DNA from 3 places in the Kitasatospora sp. NPDC005751 genome. Region 1 is predicted to be linked to each of the others. Evidence: predicted binding sites of a transcription regulator. Region 1 holds the regulator's gene; each other region holds the start of a gene.
What was found. Region 1 encodes HrcA, which represses chaperone genes, less so after heat shock. Its sites were predicted from a motif close to TTNGCACTCNGNNNNNCNGAGTGCNAA; they were not measured.
Positions count from the first base shown of each region.

Region 1 (6,354 bases):
TCATGGCGGTTCCTGGAGTGGGGGTGGGGGGACGGACGGGGGAACGACGGCGCCCGGTGACCCGCCGGGAGCGGGGCACCGGGCGCCGGTACGGTCAGCGGCCGTTGAAGGCGTCCTTCAGCCGGGAGAACAGCCCCTGCTGCCCCGGCGCGAACTGCCCGGAGGGCCGCTCCTCGCCGCGCAGCACCGCGAGCCGGCGCAGCAGGTCCTCCTGTTCGGGGTCGAGCTTGGTGGGCGTCTGCACCTCGACGTGCACTATCAAGTCGCCCCGGCCGCCGCCGCGCAGATGGGTGATGCCGCGGGCGTGCAGCGGGATCGACTGGCCGGACTGGGTGCCGGGCCGGATGTCGACCTCCTCCAGCCCGTCCAGGGTCTGCAGCGGCACCTGGGTGCCGAGCGAGGCGGCCGTCATCGGGATGGTGACCGTGCAGTGCAGGTCGTCGCCGCGGCGCTGGAAGGTCGGGTGGGTGCTCTCGGCGATCTCGACGTAGAGGTCGCCGGCCGGGCCGCCGCCGGGGCCGACCTCGCCCTCGCCGGCCAGCTGGATCCGGGTGCCGTTGTCGACACCGGCCGGGATCTTCACGGTCAGGGTGCGGCGGGCCCGCACGCGGCCGTCGCCGGCGCACTCCGGGCACGGGGTCGGCACGACGGTGCCGAAGCCCTGGCACTGCGGGCAGGGCCGGGAGGTCATGACCTGGCCCAGGAAGGACCGGGTGACCTGGGAGACCTCGCCCTTGCCGCGACACATGTCACAGGTCTGCGCGGAGGTGCCGGGGGCGGCGCCCTCGCCGCTGCACGTGGTGCAGGTGACGGCGGTGTCGACCTGGAGTTCCTTGGTGGTGCCGAACGCGGCCTCCTCCAGGGTGATCTCCAGCCGGATCATGGCGTCCTGGCCGCGCCGGGTGCGCGAGCGCGGGCCGCGCTGACCGGCGGCCGCGCCGAAGAACGCGTCCATGATGTCGGAGAAGCCGAACCCGGCCGCGCCCGCGCCGAAGCCGCCCGCGCCTCCGCCGTTGGGCGAGAGGGGATCCCCGCCGAGGTCGTAGACCTGCCGCTTCTGCGGGTCGGAGAGGACCTCGTAGGCGGCGTTGATCTCCTTGAACCGCTCCTGCGTCTTCGGGTCGGGGTTGACGTCCGGGTGCAGTTCGCGCGCCAGGCGCCGGAACGCCTTCTTGATCTCGTCCTGCCCCGCATCCCGTCGGACGCCGAGTACCGCGTAGTAGTCCGTGGCCACCAAATGCTCCGCTTGTTCCGCCTGTAGAAGTGCTTGCGACTGGTACCGGTGTCACCTGTGTGACACCGGTCGTTCCCTACGACTCGGCCAGGATCTGGCCCACGTACCGTGCCACCGCTCGCACCGCCCCCATTGTGCCCGGATAGTCCATCCGGGTCGGACCGATCACACCCAGTTTGGCCACGCTCTCGTCGCCCGAACCGTAACCGACCGAGACGACCGAGGTGGAATTGAGCCCTTCGTACGCGTTCTCCCGGCCGATCCGGACCGTCATCCCGGCGTCCGCCGTCTCACCCAGGAGGCGCAGCAGGACGACCTGCTCCTCCAGCGCCTCCAGCACCGGCTGGATGGTGAGCGGGAAGTCGTGGCCGAAGCGGGTCAGGTTGGCCGTGCCGGCCAGCATGATCCGCTCCTCGTTCTGCTCGGCGAGCGCCTCGAAGAGCGTCGCCAGGACGACGGTGACGGCCGGCCGGTCCACCGCCTCGAACATCGCCGGGAGCTCGTCCAGCAGCCCCGGCACGTCGGGCAGCCGCACGCCGACGGCCCTCGTGTTGATCTTGGCACGGAGGTCCGCGAGGACCACCTCGCCGACCTGACCCGGGCAGTCGACCATCCGCTGCTCGACCCGGCCGGTGTTGGTGATCAGGACCAGCATGACCTTGGCCGGAGCGAGTGCGACCAGCTCGATGTGGCGCACCGTGGACCGGGAGAGCGAGGGGTACTGGACCACCGCCACCTGCCGGGTGAGCTGGGCGAGCAGCCGGACCGTGCGGGCGACCACGTCGTCCAGGTCCACCGCGCCGTCCAGGAAGTGCCGGATCGCCCGCCGCTCGGGCGCGCTCATCGGCTTGACCTCGGCGAGCCGGTCGACGAAGAGGCGGTACCCCTTGTCGGTGGGGATCCGCCCGGCGCTGGTGTGCGGCTGGTGGATGAAGCCGTCCTCCTCCAGCGCGGCCATGTCGTTGCGGACGGTGGCCGGGGAGACCCCGAGGTTGTGGCGTTCGACGAGAGCCTTGGAGCCGACCGGCTCCTCGGTGCCCACGTAGTCCTGGACGATGGCGCGGAGCACGGCGAGCTTGCGTTCGTCGAGCTGGCGGACCTCACCGGCCATGGGGCACGCACCTCCCTCTTCGCACGTTGTCCGTGGTGACGTGTGTCGTTCCGGCATGGTGCGGTCCGCCGGGCGGACCGCGTCCTTTGGCACTCTGAACAGAGGAGTGCCAGAACCGTACCTGCCAGTGTAAGGCCCGGGTCCGACGGCAGGAACGGCACCGCCGGGGTGATCCTGCCCGCATCGCGCGGCGCGCGGGTGATGCCGCGGGACCGGCCGGGTGGCAGCATCGATAGCGAACGGCGAACGGAGGACCAGCGATGTCGACCTCGGGCCAGCCCACCCGCTTCGCCCCGGACCGCGGCCTGACCGGCCGGATGGTCGGGACCATGTTCGTGATCGGGCTCCTGTACGTGGGTTTCACCGGCCTGCTGATCGCGCTGCTGCGCGGCGCCTGGCCACTGATCGTGCTGATCTCCGGCGGGCTGTTCGTGGCCCAGTTCTGGTTCAGCGACAAGATCACCGAACGGGCGATGGGCGCCCACCGGGTGACCCCGGAGCAGTACCCCCAGCTGCACGGCACCGTCGACCGGCTCTGCGCCCTCGCCGACATGCCCAAACCCCGGGTGGCGGTCGCCGACAACGACATGCCGAACGCCTTCGCGACCGGCCGCAACCCGCAGAACGCGGTGGTCTGCGTCACCACCGGGCTGCTGCGGCGGCTGGAACCGGAGGAACTGGAGGGCGTCCTGGCGCACGAGCTGTCGCACGTCGCCCACCGGGACGTCGCGGTGATGACCATCGCCGGCTTCCTCGGCGTACTGGCCGGGGCGATGACCCGGATCGCGATGTACGGCGGCTTCATGGGCGGCGGCCGCAACAGCAACGACTCCAACGCCGCGATCGCCGCGCTGGTCATCCCGCTGGTGTCGGTGGTGGTGTACGCGATCAGCTTCCTGCTGACCCGGCTGCTCTCCCGCTACCGGGAGCTGGCCGCCGACCGGGCCGCCGCCCAGCTCACCGGCCGGCCCAGCGCACTGGCCTCGGCGCTCACCAAGGTGACCGGCCAGATCGCCGCGATCCCGACCAAGGACCTGCGCCAGGCCCAGCCGTACAACGCCTTCTACTTCGCCCCCGCGCTGAGCGCCCGGGAGGCCGCCTCGCAGCTGTTCTCCACCCACCCCTCGCTGGAGAAGCGGCTGGAGCAGCTGGCGAAGATCTCCACCCAGCTCGGCCGCTGAGCCGACGACACGCCCCGGAGGGGACCGCCGTGGGAATCCTGGACGCACTGTTCGGCCGCACCAAGCCCGTCCGGCCCGACCTCGACCAGCTGTTCGGCGTGCCCTCGGCCGCGCTGACCCTGGAGGCGGCGGCCGGCTTCCGGCCGACCGGCGTCGGGTCGGTCTGCTTCTCCTCGGTCGAGGGCGGCGCCTTCGTCGAGGTCGAGCGGCAGGTCCGGGCCCTGCTGGACGCCGACACCGAGCGCGGCGGCGTCCCGGTGGAGGCCTCCAAGGACGCCTACGGCTACTCCTGGCTGCTCGCCCGGCACACCCCCGAGGAGCTGCCGGAGCTGGTCAACGACCTGCACGCGGTCAACAGCGAGCTGGAGGGGAACGGCTTCGGCCCGCAGCTGCTCTGCTCGCTGGTGGCCTTCCGCGGCGCCGAGGGGCAGCCGCTGGCGCTGGTCTACCTGTACAAGCGCGGCACCTTCTACCCGTTCGCGCCGGTGCCGGGCGGCGGGGAGAAGCGCGACAGCCCGCTGGAACTGCAGGTCAACGCCATGCTGGGGAACGACCTGCGGCTGGAGAAGGACCTCACCCGCTGGTTCCCGGTCTGGGGCGCGCCGGGCCTGTGACGCCCCGTCGGGCCTGCCTATAGTCACCTGCATGCGCAGCCGCCAGTACGGACCCGACCTCACCCCGCCGTGGAAGCGGCAGCAGCCCGCCCCCGAGGTGCCCGCCGACCGGGACCTCGTGGTCGAGGAGGCCGCGACCGGCTTCTGCGGCGCGGTGGTGCGCTGCGAGAAGACCGCCGAGGGGTTCACCGTCACCCTGGAGGACCGGTTCGGCAAGCGGCGGGTGTTCCCGCTGGTGCCGCGCGGCTTCCTGCTGGAGGGCCGGACCGTCACCCTGGTCCGCCCCGCCGCCGCGGCGCCGGCTCCCCCGCGCGCGCCGGGCCGGACGGCCTCCGGCTCGGTCGCCGTCCCCGGAGCGCGGGCCCGGGTGGCCCGGGAGTCGCGGATCTACGTCGAGGGGCGGCACGACGCCGAACTGGTCGAGCGGGTCTGGGGGGACGACCTGCGGATCGAGGGCGTCGTCGTCGAGTACCTGGAGGGCATCGACGACCTGCCCGCGATCGTCGCCGACTTCGCCCCCGGCCCCGGCCGCCGGCTCGGCGTCCTGGTCGACCACCTGCTCCCCGGCACCAAGGAGCACCGGATCGCCGCCCGGGTCACCGGCGACGCCGTGCTGGTCGTCGGCCACCCGTACATCGACGTCTGGCAGGCCGTGAAGCCCTCCTCCGTCGGCATCCCCGGCTGGCCGGACGTCCCCTACGGCGAGGACTGGAAGGGGGGCGTCTGCCGCCGCCTCGGCTGGCCGGCCGACACCCCCGCCGCGTGGAAGCGGATCCTCGCCTCGGTCGACTCCTTCAAGGACCTGGAGCCCGCCCTCCTGGCGAAGGTCGAGGAACTGATCGACTTCGTCACCCTGGAGGACTGACCGGTCAGCCGTGGGCCCGCGACCGCGAGCCGGCGGCTGACACCGCGGCGACGACCCTCAGTCCACCAGGTCGCGGACCACGGCGTCGGCCAGGAGGCGGCCCTGGAGGGTCAGGGTGGCCCGGCCGCGCTCATGGGTGGTGCGGTCGAGCAGGCCGTCGGCGAGGTGCCGGTCGGCGGCCGCGCGGCCGGTCGCCGTGAGCAGGTCCAGCGGGATGCCCTCGGCGAGGCGCAGTTCGAGCAGGATGCGCTCGACCCGGCGGTCCTCGTCGGTGAGCCGCTCGCGGCCCTGGGCCGGGGTGCGGCGCTCGGCGAGGGCGCGGGCGTAGCCGGCCGGGTGCTTGGCGTTCCACCAGCGGACGCCGCCGACGTGGCTGTGCGCGCCGGGGCCGGCGCCCCACCAGTCGCCGCCGGTCCAGTAGAGCTCGTTGTGGCGGCAGCGGCCCTGCGGGGTGGTGGCCCAGTTGGAGACCTCGTACCAGGAGTAGCCGGCGGCGGCGAGCGCCTGCTCGGCGATCAGGTAGCGGTCGGCGTGCACGTCGTCGTCGATCATCGGCAGCTCGCCGCGCTTGACCCGGGCGGCCAGCTTGGTGCCGTCCTCGACGATCAGCGAGTAGGCCGAGACGTGGTCCGGCCCGGCGCCGATCGCGGCGTCCAGGGAGGCCCGCCAGTCGTCGTCGGACTCGCCGGGGGTGCCGTAGATGAGGTCCAGGTTGACGTGCTCGAAGCCGGCCGCGCGGGCCTCGGCCACGCAGGCCTCCGGGCGGCCCGGGGTGTGGTGGCGGTCGAGCAGCCGCAGGACGTGCGGCCGGGCGCTCTGCATGCCGAAGGAGACCCGGTTGTAGCCGCCCTCGCGCAGTTCGGCGAGGTAGGCCGGGTCGACCGACTCGGGGTTGGCCTCGGTGGTCACCTCGGCGTCGTCGGCGAGCCCGAACTCCGCCCGGATCGCCGCCAGCATCTTCACCAGGTCCCGGGCGGGCAGCAGGGTGGGCGTGCCGCCGCCGAGGAAGACGGTCCGCACGGGCAGGTCGGTGTCGCCGAGGACCTCGCGGGCCAGTCGGATCTCGGCGACCACGTTGTCGGCGTAGGTCTCCTGGGAGGCGACGGCGCCGGAGGAGCGCAGCTCGGTGGCGGTGTAGGTGTTGAAGTCGCAGTAGCCGCAGCGGCTCGCGCAGTACGGCACGTGCAGGTAGAAGCCGAACGGCCGCGACCCGAGCCCGGCGAGGGCGTGCGCGGGCAGGGAACCGTCGGACGGCACGGGTTCGCCGTCGGGGAGTGCGGAGGGCATGACCCCATTGTCCCGTACGGCCCCGGTGATCATCGAGGCCGTGCGGGACGACGGACGGATCA
Region 1 is NZ_JBEXYC010000028.1:64,627-70,980, reverse strand. It holds gene ABZ497_RS23655 (16S rRNA (uracil(1498)-N(3))-methyltransferase) at 1-4, opposite strand, end outside; gene dnaJ (molecular chaperone DnaJ) at 95-1,234, opposite strand; gene hrcA (heat-inducible transcriptional repressor HrcA) at 1,311-2,345, opposite strand; gene htpX (zinc metalloprotease HtpX) at 2,606-3,526, shown strand; gene ABZ497_RS23635 (hypothetical protein) at 3,556-4,140, shown strand; gene ABZ497_RS23630 (DUF3097 domain-containing protein) at 4,172-5,005, shown strand; gene hemW (radical SAM family heme chaperone HemW) at 5,063-6,292, opposite strand; gene ABZ497_RS23620 (long-chain fatty acid--CoA ligase) at 6,352-6,354, opposite strand, start outside.

Region 2 (6,354 bases), on a different contig from region 1:
CGATAGCCGAGGACGCCGAGCGCGCCAAGGACGTCTTCATCCGCTCCAACCTCCGGCTGGTCGTCGCCGTCGCGCGGCGTTACCCGCGCAGCGGCCTTCCGTTGCTCGACCTCATCCAGGAGGGCAACGCCGGCCTGGTGCGGGCGGTGGAGAAGTTCGACTACGCCAAGGGTTTCAAGTTCTCCACCTATGCCACCTGGTGGATCCGGCAGGCGATCACCCGGTCCATCGCCGACCAGTCGCGCACCATCCGGCTGCCCGTCCACCTGGTCGAGGAGCTGGGCCGGATCCGGCGTGTCCAGCGGGAGAAGTCCAAGGAGCTGGGCCGCGAGCCGGAGCCGGCCGAGATCGCGGCCGAGCTGGACACCACCGAGGCGCGGATCAAGGACGTCCTGGACTGGGCGCGTGACCCGGTGAGCCTCAACATGTCCGTCGACGACGAGGGCGAGACCCAGTTCGGCGACCTGGTCGAGGACACCGGGGCGACGTCCCCGGAGGACGCCGTGATGGTCATGCTCCGCCGCGAGGAGCTGGACGGTCTGATCGGGCGCCTGGACGACCGGACGGCCTCGATCATCCGGTCGCGGTACGGGATGGAGGACGGCCGTGAGCGGACGCTGACCGAGGTGGGCAAGCAGCACGGGCTGACGCGGGAGCGGATCCGCCAGATCGAGAAGCACGCGCTGGCCGAGCTGAAGCGGATCGCCGACCACGCGGGCTTCGAAGCCGCCTGACGGCCTCCCCGCCGCCACCTCGCCGTCGTGCCGGGCCCCGGGTGCGGAATCGCTCCGCACCGGGGCCCTCACGCGTCCCCGGCGGCGGTCGGCGCGGGCACGGGGAGCTTCTAGGCTGGAGGAGTGGACGATGTGCGAGACGGAGGCGGGCCGGTGACCGAGCGGGAGCCCAGGCAGGACGGCGGGGACGGGACGGACGCCGCGGAGGCCGTGAAGGCGTCCGACGACCCCAAGGCCGCGACGAAGGCCCGGCTGGTCTTCCGGGACCCGCTGGACCAGCAGTCCAGTGACGACACCGACGCCGGCTGGGGCGGGCGCCCGGGAGCGGGGGAGAGTGGTGGACGGGGACTGGACTGGTACCTGAGCCAGCGCCCGCCGCACCACGGGGACTGACGGGGCGTGCTCAGCGCTGCTGCGTGACCAGCGCGTCGCGGATCTCGGTCAGCAGCAGGACCTCCTTGGCCTCGGCCTCCGCCTGGACCTCGGCGAGGCTCTTGCGCCGGGCGGCGAACCTGGTCATCGGCAGGATCAGGCAGAAGTAGACGACGGCCGCGGTGATGACGAACTGCAGGAGGGCGCTCAGCACCGAGCCCCACAGGATGAGGATCCCGGACGTGACCTCGCCGGTCGCGCTCAGCTCGCAGGGGCCCTTGAGGCAGGAGCTGTAGGCGCCCAGGTCCTTGGCTCCGAAGGCGCCGACGATCGGGTTGATCACGCCCTTGACGAAGGCGTTGATGATGTTGGTGAACGCCGCGCCGATGACGACGGCGACGGCGAGTTCGACGACATTTCCGCGCAGCAGGAATTCCTTGAAGCCTTTCATGCCGCGTGAACGACGAAGTCGTGGTCCGGTCACGGGTGAGCTTCGAGGTGTTCCGATTGACAACCCGATCGGCCGACCGGCGCGGCGCCCGGAGGGGAGAGACCCGCCCGCGCGGGCCCGACGGCCAGCGCGGCCGACAGGGCGACCAGCAGCAGGGCGGGCACCCCGAGCCGGTGCCGGGCGGCCCGGCGGAGCCGGTGGAGGCGGCCGCCGCCACGCCGGATCGGCGCGAAGGGCGGCACCTCCCGCCGGGGCGGAACGGCCGGGGCGGGGAGCGGCGGGAATCGCGGGGGGAGGCTCGTGGTCGACATGGGCACCACCGGTGGTCGCGGGGCGCCGGCCCGGGGTGCGGGCCGGCTCTTCCGACGCACACTCTGGGCGGCCCTGGGGGCGGGTGGAAGCCCTGTCCCCAGGCCTGTGGACAACTCGGCCCTGTGGACAACTCTGTACACCCGAACGGGGTAGTGGGCCCATCGGCGGTTGACCGCGAGCGGCCTGCCTCCGCCCGGGCACGCGAAAGGCCCGCGGGCCGCGCGATGGCGCGGGCCCACGGGCCTTGCGAAGTCTGGTCTCAGCCGGCCGGCTTCGCCGCCGGAGCCGAGCTCGCGGCAGCGGTCGAGCCGCCCGAGGTCGACGAGGACGAGGTCGAAGCAGCCGACGACGAGCCGGACGAGGACGAACCCGACGAGGTCGAGTTCGACGACGAGCCGGTGCCCACCGAGCTGGTGGACGAGGATCGGCTGTCGGTCCGGTAGAAGCCGGAGCCCTTGAAGACCACACCCACGGCCGAGAAGACCTTGCGGAGCCGTCCCTGGCAGTCGGGGCACGTGGTCAGCGCCTCGTCGGTGAACTTCTGCACCGCCTCCAGGCCGTTGCCGCACTCGGTGCACTGGTACTGGTACGTGGGCACTTGTCTTCCTCCTGGCACTCTCGCCTGATGAGTGCTAACGATGGTCAATGATGCGGCATTCCGCTGGATCAGTCCAGCGACTCGAATGTGAGATGAGCCGGGGGCGCGCCGAAGCACCCGTTCCCGCGCCCGCCGGAAGCCGGCCGCCGAGGGCCGCCGCCCCGGCCCGGACCCGCCACCCGACCGGCCGGACGCGTCCGACCCGACCCGACGCCGCCCGACGCCGCCCGACGCCCCCGACCGGCGCCCCGAGCCCCGCCGCTCAGCCCTTCGCCGCCCCGACCAGCTGCGGAGCCGAGCCCCGCTCGTTCGCGCCCGCGACCACCGTGCTCGCCGCGCCCGGCGCGATCAGCAGGTGCCGCAGCGCGACCAGCGCGACCAGGCCGAGCCCGGCACCGGCCATCGGCACCAGGAACCCGGCCGACGGCCCGTGTCCGTCGATCAGCCGTCCGGCGACCGTGGACCCGGCCGCCAGGCCCAGCCCGATGGCACCGGTCAGCCAGGTGAAGGCCTCGGTCTTGGCGCCGTCCGCGACCAGCGTCTCGACCAGGGTGTACCCGGTGATCAGCGTCGGTGCGATGGCCAGGCCGCAGACCAGCCCGGCGACGGACAGCGCGACCAGGTTGGGCATCGCCCAGAGCGTCGAGCAGCCCACGACCAGCAGCGCGTAGCTGGCCAGCATCCGGTGCCGGGCGGCCCGGCGCCAGGCGACCATGCCGTACAGCACGCCGGCCAGCATCGAGCCGCCGGCGAAGATCCCGTACACGGTGCCGTTGGCGCCGGGCTGGCCGACCGACTCGGTGAACGCGGTGACCGACACCTGCATGGCGCCGAAGACGGTGCCGACGCCCAGGAACGCGCCGGCCAGCAGCCGGACGCCGGGGGAGGAGAGCGCGGAGACCCGGCGGACGCCGGGCTGGTGCGGGTGCCGGGCCGGCGCGGTGCGCCGCTGGGCGGCGAAGGCCAGTCCGCCGACCACGGTCAGCGCGGCCTCGGCGATCAGCCCGGCGGCGGGCGTGACCGAGGTGGCGATGGCGCCGGCGAGCACCGGGCCGATCACGAAGGTGAACTCGTCCGTCACGGACTCGAAGGCGAAGGCGGTGTTGAGCTTGGCGGCCGACAGCGCGGACGCCGAGCGCCCGCCGGCCGCACCCTCGGCGGAGAGCTTGGCGACCCAGCGGGACCGGACCATCGCGCCGACCTGCGGCACGCTGGCGCCGGCCGGGGCGGCGGCGAGGAAGAGGGTCCAGACCGGGGCGTGGCCCAGGGCCAGCGCGATCAGCGCGCCGACCGAGACCGCGTGCACGATCACGGTCGGGACGAGCACGGCGGCCTGGCCGTAGCGGTCGGCCAGCCGGCCGGTCTGCGGGCCGATGAAGGCCTGGGCGACGGCGGAGACCGCCGCGACGCTGCCGGCCGTGCCGTAGGAGCCGTGGGTGTCCAGCACCAGCAGGACGATGCCCAGGCTGAGCATCGCGTACGGGAGCCGCGCGGCGAAGGCGGGGGCCAGGAACGTCCAGGCCCCGGGGGTGCGCAGCAGTGCGCCGTACCCGACGCGGGCGGGTGCGCCCTGGTCGGCGGTGGCCCCGGTGCCCGGCCGGGTGTCCGGGAGCGTGTCGGTGGCCAGGGCGGCGCGGGTGTCCGCGGTGTTCTCGACCGTTCGGCGGGCCGTCACGGTCGTCCTTCCTGCTGCCTGGTAGCGCGGAAGGGGCATGGGGTGGCCCCGACGGCGCCGAGAGTCGTCCTCTCGCGCGTCGACCGGGGTAGTTACCGGGCCCGCCCGGCGTGGTTGCCGGGATCCGGGCCGCAGCCGCCGAGCGGTCGCGCCAACTCTGCTTCAGGCAGATGCTGGGGTGTTTCGATCGTTCTGCATATACGCGCGTAGATGACGCGCTACCCCCACCATACAGAGGACATCCAGATCTGTCCCGTCCATCGGAGGTGAACGCTGGACGAACCCCCCGTGGTCGTCGCGGTCACCGCCGCCCGTACAGCCACCCCGCGAGCTTGCCGCCCTTGTCCACGGCCCGCAGCCGCCGCTCGGCGGCCTCGCTGACCTCGTCGGTGGTCACGACCAGCAGTTCGTCGCCGCCGCGCAGCACGGTGGCCTTGTCCGGGACGAAGCTGCTGCCCTCCCGGACGACCAGGGTCACCGCCGCGCCGGCCGGCAGCCGCAGCTCGCCGATCTCCACGCCGGACATCCTGGAACTCGGCGACAGCGCCACCGACAGCAGGTGTCCGTGCAGCTTCTCCAGGGGCGCGGACTCGATGCCGAGGTCCTGGCCCATCGAGCCCTCGGAGATCTTCAGCCACTTGGCGACCCAGGGCAGGGTCGGGCCCTGGAGGAGGGTGAAGACCACGACCAGGATGAAGACGATGTTGAAGACGTCGTGGGCCATCGGCGTGCCGGCCACCATCGGGATGGTCGCCAGCACGATGGGCACCGCCCCGCGCAGCCCGGCCCAGCTGAGCAGCGCCTGCTCGCGGCCGGGCAGCTTGAAGGGCGTCAGCGTGATCACCACCGACAGCGGCCTGGCCAGGAAGACCAGCACGGCGCCGATCACCAGCGCGGGCACCACGGCCGAGCCCATGGTCTCGGGGGTGCAGAGCAGGCCGAGCAGCACGAACATGCCGATCTGCCCGATCCAGGCCAGTCCGTCGGCGAAGCCGCGGACGGCGGGCCCGTGCGGCAGTTTGGCGTTCCCCAGGATGACCGCGCTGATGTAGACGGCGAGGAAGCCGGAGCCGTGCAGCAGCGCGCCGCCGGCGTAGGCGAGCACGGTGAGCGCCAGGACGGCGATCGGGTAGAGGCCGGAGGACGGCAGGGCGACGTGCTTGATCCCGAACGCGCCCAGCTTGCCGACCGCGAGGCCGACCGCGGCCCCGATGGCCAGCTCGGCGACGATCGTGCCGATCAGGACGTACCAGGAGTCGAGTTCACCGGTGGTGGCGAAGGCGACGACGAGGATCACCACGGGGGCGTCGTTGAAGCCCGACTCGGCCTCCAGGAGCCCGGTCAGCCGGTGCGGCAGCGGGACCATCCGCAGCACGGAGAAGACGGCGGCCGCGTCGGTCGAGGAGACGATCGCGCCGAGCAGCATGGACGTCCGCCAGTCCAGGCCGACCAGCCAGTGCGCGCCGGCCGCGGTCACGAAGACGCTGATCCCGACGCCGACCGTGGCGAGCACGGTGGCGGCCGGCATCACGGGTCTGACCTCGCGCCAGCTCGTCTTGAGACCGCCCTCGGCCAGGATGACGACCAGTGCGGCGTAGCCGATCACCTGGGTCAGCGCGGCGTTGTTGAAGGCGAAGCCCAGGCCGTTCTGGCCGAGGGCGACGCCGATGCCGAGGTAGATCAGCAGGCTGGGCAGCCCCGACCGGGTCGAGATGCGCACGGCGACCACCGCGACCAGCAGGATCACGGAGAATTCGAGGAGCAGCTGGTTCAGGTGGTCGACATTCACGCAGGGGCACCTCGGGCAGGCTGGGGGCGGGCGGGGTGTCTGGTGGCGGTGAGGCCGGGGGGAGCCGACCGGCCGGGGGCGATTGCTCCGCTAGCGGATCGTTACTCAGTCTAACATTTTGCCATATCTTTAGCTTCACCGTTCACACGGGTCCCTTCCCGCCCTCCGCTGACCTCGTCCGATCCCACCGTGAGCGTCCCCCGTGCACGCCCGCCAGTGGACTCGGCCTAATGTGGTCCCCTGTCATGGCCGTGTGCCCTGGACATGCCCGCCCGTCCCCCAGTCGAGGACCGCAAGGACCCAGATGCCCCGCTCGAAGAAGTTCCGGCGCGCCCGTCTGATCGTGATCGTGCTGGTCGTGCTGCTGGTGGCCGGCGCCGGCTACGGCGGCTACCGGGGGGTGGCCGCGGTACGCGCGTCCTT
Region 2 is NZ_JBEXYC010000004.1:41,898-48,251, reverse strand. It holds gene ABZ497_RS06215 (sigma-70 family RNA polymerase sigma factor) at 1-734, shown strand, start outside; gene ABZ497_RS06210 (hypothetical protein) at 858-1,127, shown strand; gene mscL (large conductance mechanosensitive channel protein MscL) at 1,138-1,557, opposite strand; gene ABZ497_RS06200 (FmdB family zinc ribbon protein) at 2,129-2,467, opposite strand; gene ABZ497_RS06195 (MFS transporter) at 2,730-4,007, opposite strand; gene ABZ497_RS06190 (potassium/proton antiporter) at 4,444-5,931, opposite strand; gene ABZ497_RS06185 (penicillin acylase family protein) at 6,236-6,354, shown strand, end outside.
Region 2: the regulator HrcA is predicted to act here: its motif matches at 2,479-2,505, upstream of ABZ497_RS06200 (FmdB family zinc ribbon protein).

Region 3 (6,354 bases), on a different contig from region 1:
CAGCCGCACCCGCCCGGCCCGCAGTCCGGCGATCGCCGCGACCTCCTCCTCGGCGGCGGAGAGCCCGGCCAGGATGCCGGTGGCATGCTTGAGGAGCACCCGCCCGGCCTCGCTCAGCTGCATGCCGCGCCCCGAACGGACCACCAGCGGGGTGTCGACGGACTTCTCCAGGGCCTTCATCTGCTGGCTGATGGCGGGCTGCGTACAGCCCAGCTCACGAGCGGCGGCGGAGAAGGAGCCGGTGCGGGCGACGGCACGCAGAACGCGCAGGTGGCGGGCCTCGATCATGCCTCAGTTATAAGGCAATCTTTGCTTTATGCAAAATTCAACTGATAGTTGAAGAGTCAAACGCCCCACACGCCGCAGGCCCGGCCCGTACCCCGAGGGGCGCGGACCGGGCCTGCGGTCACTGATCAGGCGTCAGTGGGAGTGGCCGTGGCCGCCGTGCGAGTGGCCGTTGTCGGCCTCCTCTTCCTTCTTCTCCACCACGAGGGTCTCGGTGGTGAGCAGCAGGGAGGCGATCGACGCGGCGTTCTCCAGCGCGGAGCGGGTGACCTTGACCGGGTCGATGACGCCGGCCTTCAGCAGGTCGCCGTACTCACCGGTGGCGGCGTTGAAGCCGTGACCGGCCTCCAGCTCGGCGACCTTGTGGGTGATGACGTAGCCCTCGAGGCCGGCGTTCTGGGCGATCCAGCGCAGCGGCTCGGCGAGCGCCTTGCGGACGACCGCGACACCGGTCGCCTCGTCGCCCGACAGGCCCAGGCCGCCCTCCAGCACCTTGGCGGCGTGGACGAGGGAGGCGCCACCGCCGGCGACGATGCCCTCCTCGACCGCGGCACGGGTCGCCGAGATGGCGTCCTCCAGGCGGTGCTTGCGCTCCTTCAGCTCCACCTCGGTGGCGGCGCCGACCTTGATGACGCAGACGCCGCCGGCCAGCTTGGCCAGGCGCTCCTGCAGCTTCTCGCGGTCCCAGTCGGAGTCCGTGTTGGCGATCTCGCCCTTGATCTGGGCGACGCGGCCGGCGACGGCCTCGCTGTCACCGGCGCCGTCGACGACGGTGGTCTCGTCCTTGGTGATGGTCACGCGGCGGGCGGTGCCCAGCACGTCCAGACCGGCCTGGTCGAGCTTGAGGCCGACCTCCTCGGAGATGACGGTGGCACCGGTCAGGGTGGCCAGGTCGCCCAGGATCGCCTTGCGGCGGTCACCGAAGCCCGGGGCCTTGACGGCGACCGCGTTGAAGGTGCCGCGGATCTTGTTCACCACGAGGGTGGACAGCGCCTCGCCGTCGACGTCCTCGGCGATGATCAGCAGCGGCTTCGAGGCACCGCCCTGCAGGATCTTCTCCAGCAGCGGGAGCAGCTCCTGGATGGAGGAGATCTTGCCCTGGTTGATCAGGATGTACGGGTCCTCCAGGACCGCCTCCTGCCGCTCCGCGTCGGTGACGAAGTACGGCGACAGGTAACCCTTGTCGAACTGCATGCCCTCGGTGAAGTCCAGCTCCACGCCGAAGGTGTTGGACTCCTCGACGGTGATGACACCGTCCTTGCCGACCTTGTCGATCGCCTCGGCGATGAGCTCGCCGACCTGGGTGTCCTGCGCGGAGAGGGACGCGACGGCGGCGACGTCGTCCTTGCCCTCGATCTCGCGGGCGATGGACAGCAGGTGCTCGGAGACCGCGGCGACGGCCTTGTCGATGCCCTTCTTCAGGGCGGCCGGGCCGGCGCCCGCGGCGACGTTGCGCAGACCCTCGTTGACCAGGGCCTGGGCCAGCACGGTGGCGGTGGTGGTGCCGTCGCCCGCGACGTCGTTGGTCTTGGTGGCGACCTCCTTGACGAGCTGCGCGCCAAGGTTCTCGTACGGGTCGTCGAGCTCGACCTCACGGGCGATGGTGACACCGTCGTTGGTGATGGTCGGCGCACCGAACTTCTTGTCGATGACGACGTTGCGGCCCTTGGGGCCGATGGTCACCTTGACGGTGTCGGCCAGCTTGTTGACACCGCGCTCCAGCGAGCGGCGGGCGTCCTCGTCGAACTGCAGGATCTTCGCCATGTTCCCTATTCCCTCGGGGCTGCGACCGGCACGCCGGCCACCGGACTACGTGAACCAACAACCACGCCCCGGGCCCCTGTCACTGGGACACGGATCCGGGGCGGGCTGGAACGTCTTACTTCTCGGTGCTGCTTACTTCTCGATGATGGCGAGAACGTCGCGCGCCGAGAGGACGAGGTACTCCTCGCCCTGGTACTTCACCTCGGTGCCGCCGTACTTCGAGTACAGGACGATGTCACCGACGGCGACGTCGAGCGGCAGACGCTGGCCGTCCTCGAAGCGGCCCGGGCCGACAGCCAGGACGACGCCCTCCTGGGGCTTCTCCTTGGCGGTGTCCGGGATAACCAGGCCGGAGGCCGTGGTGGTCTCGGCGTCGAGCGGCTGGACCACGATGCGGTCCTCGAGCGGCTTGATGGCAACCTTGCTGCTGGTGGTCACGTCCGAGCTCCCCTTCGGAGATTACGGGGTTGTCTAACGGGTAGTGGCGAACCTACGGGCCTGCCGTCGCGGGGGTCAGACACGCTTCTTCGCGTTAGCACTCTCCTGGTGGAGAGTGCCAAGGACGACCATAGGCCGCGGTTAGCACTCAGTCAACCAGAGTGCCAACGGCGCGCCCGAAACGGTTCTCGCGGGCGGCTGCCGGGCCGCACTCCCGTACGACGCCGCCGATGATCCGCACGCGTGTGCGTCCGATCAGGGCCCACTCCACCAGTGCGCTCGCCCCTCCGCCCCGGTCCGGTCCGGTCCGTCCGCCCCGGGCGGGCCGGCCCCGGGCGGCCCGGCGCACCGACCGGGGAGAATGAGCGGGTGGAGACCGAGAACCTGCAGCCCCTGCTGACCCCCGAGGGGCAGTCCCTGCTCGCCGAGCTGCGCGAGTTCGCGCCCGAGGAGGAGCTGGCGCTGGCGACCAGGCTGCGCCGGGAGCACTCGGCGGAGCTGGTCTCGGCGGCGTTCGGGCAGGCCCGGCTGCGGCAGCGGGCGCGGGCGAAGTTCGGCGCGGACGCCGACCTGATGTACTTCACGCCCAACGGCGTCGAGCAGTCCACCCGGCGCAGCGTCGCGGAGTGGCGGGCACGGCGCTTCGCCGAGCTGGGCGTGCGGCGGCTGGCCGACCTCTGCTGCGGGATCGGCGGCGACGTCCTCGCGCTGGCCCGGGCCGGGATCGAGGTGCTCGCCGTGGACCGGGACCCGGCGGCCTGCGCGGCCACCGCCGCCAACGCCGCCGCACTGGGCCTGGCGGACCTGGTCGAGGTGCGCTGCGCGGACGTCGCCGACGTCGACGTCACCGGCTACGACGCGGTCTTCACCGACCCGGCCCGCCGCACCTCGCGCGGCCGGGTGTTCGACCCCGAGGCGTACGCCCCGCCGCTGTCCTGGGCGATCGAGGCCGGCCGGCGCACCCCGATCGGCGCGCTCAAGGTGGCCCCCGGCATCCCGCACACGGCCGTGCCGGGCGATGCGGAGGCCGAGTGGGTCTCCGACCACGGCGACGTCAAGGAGGCGGTGCTCTGGTTCGGCACCGGGGCCGACCGCCCGCACCGCGCCACCCTGCTGCCGCACGGCGACTCGCTGACCGGCGGCGACCTGCCCGACCCGCCGGCCGGACCGGTCGGCCGCTACCTCTACGAGCCGGACGGCGCGGTGATCCGGGCCCACCTGGTCGCCGAGGTGGCCGAGCGGGTGCACGGCCGGCTGATCGACCCGAAGATCGCCTACCTCACCTCGGACCGGCTGGTCGCCACCCCGTACGCGCACGCCTTCGAGCTGACCGACGTGCTGCCGTTCCACATCAAGAAGCTGAAGGCGCTGCTGCGCGAGCGGGCCGTCGGCACCGTGGTGATCAAGAAGCGGGGGATGGCGATCACCCCGGAGGAGCTGCGCCGCCAGCTGAAGCCGAGCGGGCCGAACAGCGTCACCGTGATCCTCTGCCGCACCGACCAGGGCCCGCTGATGATGCTCGGCCGGCCGGTGGCGCTCCCGTAGGCGGACTCCCGGTCAGCCGGCGGGCGGCCGGATGTAGTCCTCCAGCCGGGCCACCGCGAAACCCTGCTCCTGGATGCGGGCCAGCAGCTCCCCGAACATCTGCGTCATCGTCTCGCCCTTGAGGTCCTTGGGCCCCCGGAAGTGGGCGAGGACGATGTCGCCGGGCCGCAGCTTCTTGTCCGCCGCCTGGTACTGCATGTCGTGGATCTGCATCGACTCGCGCCAGAGCACGATCGCGCGCGGCCCGCACTGCTGCACCGAGGTGTTCAGCGCCGGGGTGTTGGCGCCGTCCCCGTACGGCGGGCGGAACAGCAGCGGCGCGGTGCCGTACTGCTGGGTCAGCGCGGACTGGGCGTCGCAGATCTCGGACTTCTGCTTCTCCGGCGCGACCTTGCTCATCTGGGCGTGGTCGACGGTGTGGTTGTGGATGTGGTTGCCGAGCGCCTGGAGCGGCTTGAAGTAGCCGTAGTTGTCCTTGACGATGTCCCGGGTCAGGAACATCGAGACCGGCACCTTGAGGTCGGTCAGCATCTCGACGAACTTCGGGTCCTTCTCGGCGCCGTCGTCGATGGTGACGAAGACGACCTTGTCGGTGGTCTTCACCTCGCTGAACACCGGTACGGGGCCGGTCCGTTCGAGCTTGACCGGCTTGTCGGCCGGCGCCGGCGGGGCGGGCGGCAGCGGCTTGAGGTTCCACTTCGCCCAGGCCGCCGCGTCCCCGGCGGCGGGCACCGCGGCGGGCGTCGCCGTGGGTGTCGGACTCGCCGCGGCGGACGGCCGCTGCCCGGCCGCCGGCGTCGTCGCGGCGGTCGCCGCGGGCCCGGCGCCCGTGCCGCCGCTGCCACAGCCGGTGGCGGCGGCCAGCAGCGCCAGCGCCCCCACCGCGTACGTCCTCGTCCTGCCCCGCCCGTACCGCTCCACCGCGCCGCGCTCCCAGCTACCGTCCAGCATGCTCTCAGCTATGCACGGTAGTGGCCGGCCGTTCGGTTCCCGGACAGGCCCGGCAGCTCGCTACTCCGGGTCCGCCCCGGACGCCGGGTTCGCGCAGGTCTCCGGGGGCTCGCTGGACTCCACGTACTCGCTGGACTCCACGTGCTCGTTGGACTCCAGGTGCTCGCTGGCGAAGGACCAGCGGTGCACCGGGCGGCCGATCAGCGCGGCGGGCGGCTCGGGGACGGGCACCGGCTCCGCCGTCCACCAGGTGATCAGCAGCACCCGGTCGCCCGGCGCACCGAACAGCTCGGCGCGGACCAGACCGGCCGAGCCGCGCAGCGCGGGCAGCGCGACCTCGCGGACCCAGGCCGACAGCTCGGCCCCGCGGCCGTCGGCGGCCCGCGCCTCCCACATCGCGGCGGTGGTGGTCACCGACCGCCGCCCAGCGCCTGGTACGCCTGGCCGTGCACGTCCGTGTGCGGGACGTGCACCTCGGTGACGGGCAGCGAGGAGTCGGCCGACAGGTCGAAGGACGAGGGCGCGCGGTCGCGCCAGACCATCTCGGACCCCAGCGCGGCGACCATCGCGCCGTTGTCGGTGCACAGGCCCGGACGCGGCACCCGCAGCCGGATGCCCGCCTTGTCGCAGCGCTGCTGGGCCATCTCGCGCAGCCGGGAGTTGGCCGCCACGCCGCCGCCGATCATCAGGTGGTCGACGCCGTTCTCCTTGCAGGCCTTGACCGCCTTGCGGGTCAGCACATCGGTAACCGCCTCCTGGAACGAGGCCGCGACGTCCGCGATCGGCACCTCCTCGCCGGCCCGGCGCTTGGCCTCCACCCAGCGGGCGACGGCGGTCTTCAGGCCGGAGAACGAGAAGTCGTACGCCGGGTCCTTCGGGCCGCTCAGGCCCCGGGGGAAGGCGATCGCCTTGGGGTCGCCCTCACGGGCGGTGCGGTCGACCACCGGACCGCCGGGGAAGCCGAGGCCGAGCACCCGGGCGACCTTGTCGAAGGCCTCGCCGGCCGCGTCGTCGATGGTCGCGCCGAGCGGGCGGACGTCACGGGTGATGTCCTCGCTGAGCAGCAGCGAGGAGTGCCCGCCGGAGACCAGCAGGGCCATCGTCGGCGAGGGCAGGCGGCCGTGCTCCAGCTGGTCCACGCAGATGTGCGAGGCCAGGTGGTTGACCCCGTAGAGCGGCTTGTCCAGCGCCCAGGCGTAGGCCTTGGCGGCACTCACGCCGACGAGCAGCGCACCCGCCAGGCCGGGGCCCGCGGTGACGGCGATGCCGTCGAGGTCGCTCGCCTTGATGCCGGCGGTGTCCAGGGCGCGCTGGATGGTCGGGACCATCGCCTCCAGGTGCGCGCGGCTGGCGATCTCGGGCACCACACCG
Region 3 is NZ_JBEXYC010000003.1:186,621-192,974, reverse strand. It holds gene ABZ497_RS05310 (LysR family transcriptional regulator) at 1-288, opposite strand, end outside; gene groL (chaperonin GroEL) at 421-2,049, opposite strand; gene groES (co-chaperone GroES) at 2,182-2,487, opposite strand; gene ABZ497_RS05295 (class I SAM-dependent methyltransferase) at 2,857-4,032, shown strand; gene ABZ497_RS05290 (polysaccharide deacetylase family protein) at 4,045-4,983, opposite strand; gene ABZ497_RS05285 (hypothetical protein) at 5,044-5,379, opposite strand; gene tsaD (tRNA (adenosine(37)-N6)-threonylcarbamoyltransferase complex transferase subunit TsaD) at 5,394-6,354, opposite strand, start outside.
Region 3: the regulator HrcA is predicted to act here: its motif matches at 2,629-2,655, upstream of groES (co-chaperone GroES).